2 linked regions of the Variovorax paradoxus genome follow. The protein of the gene in region 1 interacts with the protein of each later gene in a pairwise test. Links are inferred from orthologs where the notes say so. Each region holds a gene or a part of one and is shown on either strand. Other genes may lie near its edges.

Region 1 (6,107 bases):
CAAGAAGTACGCCGGCGAAGCCATCATCAGCAACGCCAGCTGCACCACCAACTGCCTGGCCCCGCTGGCCAAGGTGCTGAACGACAAGTGGGGCATCAAGCGCGGCCTGATGACCACCGTGCACGCCGCCACCGCCACGCAGAAGACCGTGGACGGCCCGAGCAACAAGGACTGGCGCGGCGGCCGCGGCATCCTGGAAAACATCATCCCCTCGAGCACCGGCGCAGCCAAGGCCGTGGGCGTGGTGATCCCCGAGCTCAACAAGAAGCTCACCGGCATGAGCTTCCGCGTGCCGACCTCCGACGTCTCGGTGGTCGACCTGACGGTCGAGCTGGTGAAGGAAGCCACGTACAAGGAAATCTGCGCCGAGATGAAGTCGCAGAGCGAAGGCGCGCTGAAGGGCGTGCTGGGCTACACCGAAGACAAGGTGGTGGCCACCGACTTCCGCGGCGACCCGCGCACCTCCATCTTCGACGCCGAAGCCGGCATTGCACTCGACGGCACCTTCGTCAAGCTCGTGAGCTGGTACGACAACGAATGGGGCTACTCGAACAAGTGCCTCGAAATGGTGAAGGTCGTTTCGAAGTAAGCGAGGCTTCCAAGCTTCAATGAAGAACGCGCCCGAGGGCGCGTTTTTTCTTGGGCACTGCAGAGAGCATCACGCCCTCACCGCAGCTTCTCGTCCCTGCGGATCTCGCTGCTCAGCTGCGACGTCAGCCGTGTCGCGGCCCTTCTCGCCGCCAGCCCGAAGTCGCCCTTGAACTCGCCGAACTCCGCCGTGCCGTGGCCTGCCGCGCGCACGCGCGTGACCTGCGCGCCGGCAGCGTCGGTCACCACACACGAGACTTCGGCGGTGAACGAGGTCGGTGGCCAGCTGATCCAGGACGACGAACTCGACTCGGTCCTGATGCGCGGCGCGAAGACCAGCGACACGCCCGCCGTCTCGTTCGCCTTCGCGTCGCCCGCCGTGCGAAGCACGACCACGTCGCGGTACACCGCGCGCAGTGCATCGCGGATGGACTTCTCCAGGTCGCGGTATGGAAAGTAGCTCACGCGGTCGCCGCTGCCGCCGGGCGTGACGACCTCGAGGTCGCGGTCGGCGTCGGTCATCACATAGGCGACCTTCTTCGGCACGAGGTGCGCCTGCGAGCGCGGCGGCGCGGTCTCGGTGATCATGGTGATCGGGTGCACGCAGCCCGCAAGCAGCGCGGTTGCGAAGGCCATGGCGGCGCCACGTCGAACCGCCGCCGCGGTCATCGGAAGAATGAACTGCATCGAAGCGCCTCCTGCCTGTCGGGTCAACGGCCGATGGCGGCCACGAACTGCGGATCGGCATACACCTTGCGCAGCAACGCGCGCACGAGGCGCGGGTACGCGGCCTGGCCGGCCGGCACGGCGACGATGCTGGCGTAGCTCGAGTCGAAAGCGGTCTCGGCGCGGTAGGTCTTGCGCAGGCGTTGCGCGTCGTCGCGCGTGACGGTGATCTCGACGTCCATGCGGCCGGTGCCGTTGATCACGCCGAGGTCGATGTCGTTCACGAGGATGCGCGCCGCAACGCGCGTGGGCGCCTTGGGGTCGTAGGCGGAAATCTCGCTCAGGTCGCGCATGAGCGCGTCCTGCAGGTACTGCGCGAAGCTGCCGCTCGGCGACAGCAATTTCGCACGGCGCAACTGCACGGTGTTGACGGGCTCTTCAGGAGCGGTGGGCTGAGCCCTGGCGAGGGCCACCATGCCGGGACGCGCCGCCTCGAGCCGGTCGAGCGCTTCGTAGTCGGCCGCATAGGGCGGTGCCAGCAACGGTGCGCAGCCGGTGGCCAGGAGGGCGGCTGCCAGCGCACCGCACACGGCCAGCGGGCGAAGGCGCCAGCCCGAGCGCCGGTGCGGGTGCCGTTTCGAGTGCGAGCGCCAGCCCGTGCGCAGGAGCTGGCGCAAACGCAAGGGCCGGCCTTGCGAGCGAAAGGTCGCCATGTCTTCAGTCCCTCTCTCCACGAGGCCCCGGATGCATGCATGGTGCATCGGTGGCGCGTGCTCCCGGCGCGACGGTAGCACGCATCGCGCGGCGCGCGAATCCATGAAGCCGCGGAACCCGAAGGTGCGCGGAGGGACGAGGGCGAACCTCAGACCGGTTCGAGCACGTGGATCAGCTTGCTCTCGACCAGTTCCTTGGTCCGCTCGCCGTGAGCCTTCATGTGCGGTGCGACCGCGTGCGCCTGCAGGTGCGCCAGCGTTTCCCATTTCTCGATCACGACGAAGGTGTCGGGGCCGAAGCTGGCCTTCGACGCGGGGATGCCCTGCGCGTCGACGGTGGCGCCGTACTCGACGCAGCCCGCTTCGGCGAGCACGGCCGCGCGGTTCCCGGCGAAGGCCTCGAGCAGTCTGGCGCGCTGGCCGGGCTTGGCGGTGATGACGGCGACGACATGAATCATTGAAATGCTCCGTGGTTGGGATGGTTGACGGGGGAACGACCGCCGACTCTAGAAGATCCGATACCTTCGTATGGGTCCCGCGCGAGACCCGTTGCCCCACCCTATCATCGCCCGCATGTTCTTCCCGCTCCCTCGCACGGCCACCGCGCCTTTCTGTCCCTCCGAGGTCAAGGGCAGCGTGACGGTCCCGCAGGACCTGCCCTTCCTCAAAAAGCTGATGCGCTATGCCGGTCCCGGCCTGCTGGTGTCGGTGGGCTACATGGACCCGGGCAACTGGGCGACCGACATCGAGGCGGGCTCGCGCTTCGGCTACGGGCTGCTGTTCGTGGTGCTGCTCGCGAGCCTCGCGGCGATGCTGCTGCAGACGCTGTGCGTGCGCCTGGGCCTGGTCACGCAGAAGGACCTGGCGCGCGCCTGCCGGCAGCACTACCCGCCGCTGGTGAACCGCCTGCTGTGGCTCGGCGCCGAGCTGGCTATCGTGGCCTGCGACCTGGCCGAGGTGCTGGGCAGCGCGCTCGCTTTGCACCTGCTGTTCGGCGTGTCGATCCCGGTGGGCATCGCGATCACGGCGTTCGACACGCTGCTGGTGCTGGGCCTGCAGGGTGCGGGCTTTCGCCGCGTCGAGGCGATCGTGCTGGGGCTGGTGGGCACCATCGCGGGTTGCTTCATCGTCGAGTTGGCGATGGCGCCGCCCAACTGGTTCGGCGTGGCGATGGGCTTCGGCCCGAGCCTGGAGCGGCTGCACCAGCCCGGCGCGCTGTACCTGGCCATCGGCATCGTCGGCGCCACGGTGATGCCGCATAACCTGTACCTGCATTCGTCCATCGTGCAGACGCGCCTGGTGGCCGACACCGACGCGGCGCGCCGCGAGGCGGTGCGCTTCTGCACGCTCGACGCGGTGGTGTCGCTGTCGCTCGCGCTGCTGGTCAACGCCGCCATCATGGTGCTGGCGGCCAGCGCCTTCCACGCCACGGGCCACCGCGAAGTGGCAGAGATCGACGACGCCTACCGGCTGCTGGAGCCCGTCGTCGGCAGCGCGCTCGCGGCCACGCTGTTCGGCATCGCGCTGCTGGCCTCGGGGCAGAGCTCGACCTTCACCGGCACCATCGCGGGACAGATCATCATGGAAGGCTTTCTCGACCTGAAGATCCCGTGCTGGCAGCGCCGCCTGATCACGCGCCTGCTGGCGCTGGGTCCGGCCTGGTTCGGCGTGTGGTGGTTCGGCGACGGCGGCGTGGGCAAGATGCTGGTGCTCAGCCAGGTGGTGCTGAGCTTCCAGCTGCCCTTTGCGATGTGGCCGCTCATCCGCTTCACCAGCCGGCGCGACATGATGGGCGACTTCGCCAACGGGCCGGTGCTCAAGTCGCTCGCGTGGCTGCTGTTCGGCGTGATCGGCGCGGCCAACGTGTGGCTGGTGGCCTCGGTGCTCAACGGCGGCTGAGCGGCGCAGACGGCGCGACCTCCTCCTTGCCGAGCGCGTCGGCGATGAAGTCGACGAACGCGCGCACGCGCGCCGACAGCTGGTGGCGCTGCGGGTACACGGCATAGATGTCGGCGTCGGGGGTGCGGTAGCTGGCGAGCACCTGGACCAGCCGGCCGCTGCGCAGGTAGCGCGCGATGTCCCACTCGGCGCGCATCAGGATGCCGTGGCCGTCGAGTGCCCAGTTGACCGCGATCTCCCCGTCGTTGGTGCTCAGTGCGCCGCGCGTCTTCACGGCCTCGGTGCGCTGCGCCGCGCCACGGCCGCTGCTCAGGCGCCACACGCCGTAGGCCTCGTCACCCTGCCGGATGCCGATGCAGCGGTGGCGTGCAAGGTCGTTGGGCACCCTGGGCTGGCCAGCACGCGCGAGGTAGGCGGGCGACGCGCACAGCAGGCGCCGGTTCGACGCGATGCGCCGTGCGATCACGCGCGCCTCGGGCGGCGCGCCGAAGCGGATGCACACGTCGAAGGCGTCGTCGGTCAGCGGCGGCGGATTCACCGACAGCTGAAGCTGCACTTCCACCTGCGGGTGCTTTCGCACGAACCTGGAGATCACCGGCGCGACGTGGCTGCGCCCGAAGCCGAGCGTGGCGTTGACGCGCAGCAGGCCTTGCGCCTCGCCCCTGGCGCCGCCCAGCAATTGCGCCATGTCGTCGATCTCGCCGAGGATGCGCCGCGCGCTGGCCACGTAGAGCTCGCCCTCGGGCGTGAGGCTCATGCGCCGGGTGGTTCGGTTCACGAGCGTGACGCCCAGGCGCGCTTCCATCTGCGCGAGCCGCTTGCTCACCGCGGGCGTGCTGATGCCGAGCTCGCGCGCCGCGGCGCTCAGGCTGCCGCAGGCCGCGAGCGTGGAGAAGAAGCCGAGGTCGGCGGGCTGGACGGGTGAAACCATGGCCACCTCACTGTTGAATCGAAGTTAAGGATGGATTCACCTGGGGCATGAATCTGTCGTTGCATCGGATCCTACAGTGGCCCATCGCACCCCACATTCAAGAGGAACATCGATGAGCAGCTACAGCATTGCCACCATTCCGGGCGACGGCATCGGCAAGGAAGTGATTCCCGCGGGGCGCCAGGTGATGGAGGCGCTGGCCGCGGCTTCCGCAGGCGCCCTTCATTTCACCTTCGAGGACTTCGGCTGGGGCGGCGACTGGTTTCGCGCACACGGCGAGATGATGCCGGCCGACGGCCTGGACGCATTGCGCAAGAAGGACGCGATTCTTTTCGGCTCCGCCGGCGACCCGCACATTCCCGACCACATCACGCTGTGGGGCCTGCGCCTGAAGATCTGCCAGGGCTTCGACCAGTACGCCAACGTGCGGCCCACGCGCATCCTGCCGGGCATCGACGGGCCGCTCAAGCGCTGCGCGCCGGGCCAGCTCGACTGGGTGATCGTGCGCGAGAACTCCGAGGGCGAATACGCCGGCGTCGGCGGCCGCGTGCACCAGGGCCACCCCATCGAGGCGGCCACCGACGTGAGCATGATGACCCGCGCGGGTGTGGAGCGCATCATGCGCTTCGCCTTCAGGCTGGCCGGCTCGCGGCCACGCAAGCTGCTCACCGTGGTGACCAAGAGCAACGCGCAGCGCCATGCGATGGTGATGTGGGACGAGATCGCGCTGCAGATCTCGAAGGAGTTCCCCGATGTGACGTGGGACAAGGAACTGGTCGACGCCTGCACCGCGCGCATGGTCAACCGCCCGGCCACGCTGGACACCATCGTGGCGACCAACCTGCACGCCGACATCCTCAGCGACCTGGCGGCCGCACTGGCGGGCAGCCTCGGCATCGCGCCCACCGGCAACATCGACCCCGAGCGCCGCTACCCGTCGATGTTCGAGCCGATCCACGGTTCGGCCTTCGACATCATGGGCAAGGGACTGGCCAACCCGGTCGGCACGTTCTGGTCGGTCGTGATGCTGCTGGAGCACCTGGGCGAGAGCGAGGCCGCGCGTCGCGTGATGCAGGCGGTGGAGCATGTCACGGCCGATCCGTCGCTGCACACGCGCGACCTGGGCGGCAACGCCACCACCGCGCAGGTGACGCGCGCCGTGTGCGCGCACATTGCCGGCGAGCCCGTGCGGCTCGCGGCCTGACGCATTCGGTACCAGCACTTCGAGCGCGCTTTCGGCGTCACCTGCCGCCGCGAGCGCCACAGCGATTTCCACGGTATCCGCGCGCCTCGATGCGCGCACCACGACA
Region 2 (2,871 bases), 2.1 Mb from region 1 along the record:
CATCGGCCAGTTGCTCGCCCTGCTCGAAGCCCGCTACGCACTGCGCGTGCTCTGGGCCCTGCGCGACGGCCATGCCCAGACCTTCCGCCTGCTGCAGGACAGCGTGGGCGGCATCACTCCCAACACGCTCAACACCCGGATCAAGGAGCTGCGCGAGGCCGGCCTGGTCGGCCATGGCAGCGACGGCTACAGCCTCACGCTGAGCGGGCAGGACCTGCTCAAGCGGCTGTCCGACCTGCAGGCCTTCGCCGGCAAGTGGCAGCTGGGGCAGCTCAAGAAGGCGGCGCCCCCGCGGTGCAGCCGGCTGCCCCCGGCAGAGGCACCCGCCGCCGCGCCCGTTCCGGCCCCGTCGCCGGCTCCGGTTGCCGCACCTGCTGCAACGCCCGTTCCGCCGGCCACGCCCCCGGACGACAGCAGCAACGCCTGAGCGACGACAGGCCGCCGGGTCCGGCCTCGGTAAACTCCGCGCCTTCGATTCCATTTCACTCATCGACGCAAGGAGCGTTTTCCCATGCCTACCACTCCCTCCGGCCTGCAATACGAAGACACCGAAGTCGGCACCGGCGCTGAAGCCAAGGCCGGCCAGCACGTGCACGTGCACTACACCGGCTGGCTCTACAACGACGGCGTGCAAGGCGCCAAGTTCGACTCCAGCCGCGACCGCAACGACCCCTTCGCCTTCTCGCTGGGCGCGGGCCAGGTCATCAAGGGTTGGGACGAAGGCGTGGCCGGCATGAAGATCGGCGGCAAGCGCACGCTGATCATCCCGGCATCGCTGGGCTACGGTGCCCGCGGCGCCGGCGGCGTGATCCCCCCGAACGCCACGCTGAAGTTCGACGTCGAACTGCTGGACGCCCACTGACAGAGGCCGCTCCCCGGGGCTTCGCGCACTTCGTGCCGCGCCGCCCCGGACCAGGCGACATGCGGTCCCCGGCAAGAGCCGGTTTCGTGTGTCCCCGGCTGGATCGCCCGAATCCAGTGCTCCTGCGGCCCTTTCGGCCGCATTTTTTCGCTTGAAATGCTTCAGGCCAGCCCCAAGTGGCTGGCTATCGTTTGTTTTCCGGCTTGCGCCGGTTCTTTGAAAAATGTCTGACCCGCAACAATCCGCACAGAATTCTCAAATGCTGCAAGGCGAGCCAAGCCCCGAAGAACTGGAGGCCGCGCAAGCAGCCAACGAAGCCGATGCGCTTGCCGCACTGGCAACTGCCCAAGGCGAACTCGCTGCGCTGCAGGCCAAGAACGCCGAACTGGCCGACCAGTACCTGCGTGCGCAGGCCGACGTGCAGAACGCCCGCCGCCGCGCCGACGAGGAAGTCAGCAAGGCCCGCAAGTTCGCCGTCGAGGCGTTTGCCGAAAGCCTGCTGCCGGTGACCGACAGCCTGGAAGCCGGCCTGGCCGTCAAGGACGCCACGCCCGAGCAGATCCGAGAAGGCGCCGAGGCCACGCTGCGTCAGCTCAAGAGCGCGCTCGAACGCCACAAGGTGATCGAGGTGGCACCGGCCGCCGGCACGAAGTTCGACCCGCACCAGCACCAGGCCATCTCGGTGGTGCCCGCCGACCAGGAGCCCAACACGGTCGTGACCGTGCTGCAGAAGGGCTACACCATCGCCGACCGCGTGCTGCGCCCCGCGCTGGTCACGGTGAGCGCACCGAAGTAAGCGGCCCGCGCCAACACTTCGGCACACAAGATTCGCACAGGAAATCCACGCGTCTTCCCTTGAATCGCGACGGGTTATCCACAAGTTCATAACAACATATTTTTCAGGCTTTCAGGAGTAAGAACATGGCAAAGATCATCGGCATCGACCTCGGCACCACCAACTCGTGCGTGTCGATCATGGAAGGCAACACCACGCGTGTGATCGAGAACTCGGAAGGTGCGCGCACCACGCCGTCGATCGTCGCGTACCAGGAAGACGGTGAAGTGCTGGTCGGTGCCTCGGCCAAGCGCCAGGCCGTCACCAACCCCAAGAACACGCTGTACGCGATCAAGCGCCTGATCGGCCGCAAGTTCGAGGAAAAGGAAGTCCAGAAGGACATCGACCTGATGCCCTACACCATCGCCAAGGCCGACAACGGCGACGCATGGGTGGAAGTGCGCGGCAAGAAGATCGCCCCGCAGCAGGTCAGCGCCGACATCCTGCGCAAGATGAAGAAAACCGCTGAAGACTATCTCGGCGAAACCGTGTCCGAAGCCGTGATCACGGTGCCGGCCTACTTCAACGACGCACAGCGCCAGGCCACCAAGGACGCCGGCCGCATCGCCGGCCTCGACGTGAAGCGCATCATCAACGAGCCCACCGCTGCTGCCCTGGCCTTCGGCCTCGACAAGCAGGACAAGGCCGACCGCAAGATCGCCGTGTATGACCTCGGCGGCGGTACCTTCGACGTGTCGATCATCGAGATCGCGGACGTCGACGGCGAGAAGCAGTTCGAAGTGCTGTCGACCAACGGCGACACCTTCCTGGGCGGCGAAGACTTCGACCAGCGCATCATCGACTACATCATTGCCGAGTTCAAGAAAGAGCAAGGCGTCGACCTGAGCAAGGACGTGCTGGCGCTGCAGCGCCTGAAGGAAGCCGCCGAGAAGGCCAAGATCGAGCTGTCGAACAGCGCGCAGACCGACATCAACCTGCCCTACATCACGGCCGATGCCACGGGTCCGAAGCACCTGAACATCAAGCTCACCCGCGCCAAGCTGGAAAGCCTGGTCGACGAGTTGGTCGAGCGCACGATCGCCCCCTGCCGCCTGGCCATCAAGGACGCCGGCATCAGCGTGAGCGACATCAACGACGTGATCCTGGTCGGCGGCATGACCCGCATGCCCAAGGTGCAGGAAAAGGTGAAGGCCTTCTTCGGCAAGGAACCGCG

What was found. Proteins that work in one complex are often made in the same cells at the same time.
Region 2: the proteins of AACL56_RS02240 (region 1) and grpE interact in binary tests that used the Escherichia coli proteins (3 or more experiments, as listed by UniProt). The link is inferred for Variovorax paradoxus from one-to-one orthologs.

Annotation. Positions count from the first base shown.
Region 1 is NZ_LR743507.1:458,925-465,031, reverse strand. Bases 1,812-4,703 are described here. They hold AACL56_RS02240 (Nramp family divalent metal transporter), read left to right. Parts: upstream 1,812-2,540; coding sequence 2,541-3,866; downstream 3,867-4,703. Other genes in these bases: AACL56_RS02235 (LysR family transcriptional regulator), read right to left, coding at 3,853-4,703; AACL56_RS02245 (putative quinol monooxygenase), read right to left, coding at 2,117-2,425; AACL56_RS02250 (hypothetical protein), read right to left, coding at 1,812-1,967. Also shown: gap (type I glyceraldehyde-3-phosphate dehydrogenase), read left to right, coding at 1-589; AACL56_RS02255 (hypothetical protein), read right to left, coding at 667-1,275; more of AACL56_RS02250, read right to left, coding at 1,299-1,811; more of AACL56_RS02235, read right to left, coding at 4,704-4,797; AACL56_RS02230 (tartrate dehydrogenase), read left to right, coding at 4,910-6,001. UniProt on the Escherichia coli protein: H(+)-stimulated, divalent metal cation uptake system. Involved in manganese and iron uptake. Can also transport cadmium, cobalt, zinc and to a lesser extent nickel and copper. Involved in response to reactive oxygen.
Region 2 is NZ_LR743507.1:2,599,266-2,602,136, reverse strand. It holds grpE (nucleotide exchange factor GrpE), read left to right. Parts: upstream 1-1,085; coding sequence 1,086-1,658; downstream 1,659-2,871. Other genes in the region: dnaK (molecular chaperone DnaK), read left to right, coding at 1,784-2,871; AACL56_RS11755 (FKBP-type peptidyl-prolyl cis-trans isomerase), read left to right, coding at 512-862; AACL56_RS34325 (winged helix-turn-helix transcriptional regulator), read left to right, coding at 1-427. UniProt on the Escherichia coli protein: Participates actively in the response to hyperosmotic and heat shock by preventing the aggregation of stress-denatured proteins, in association with DnaK and GrpE. It is the nucleotide exchange factor for DnaK and may function as a thermosensor.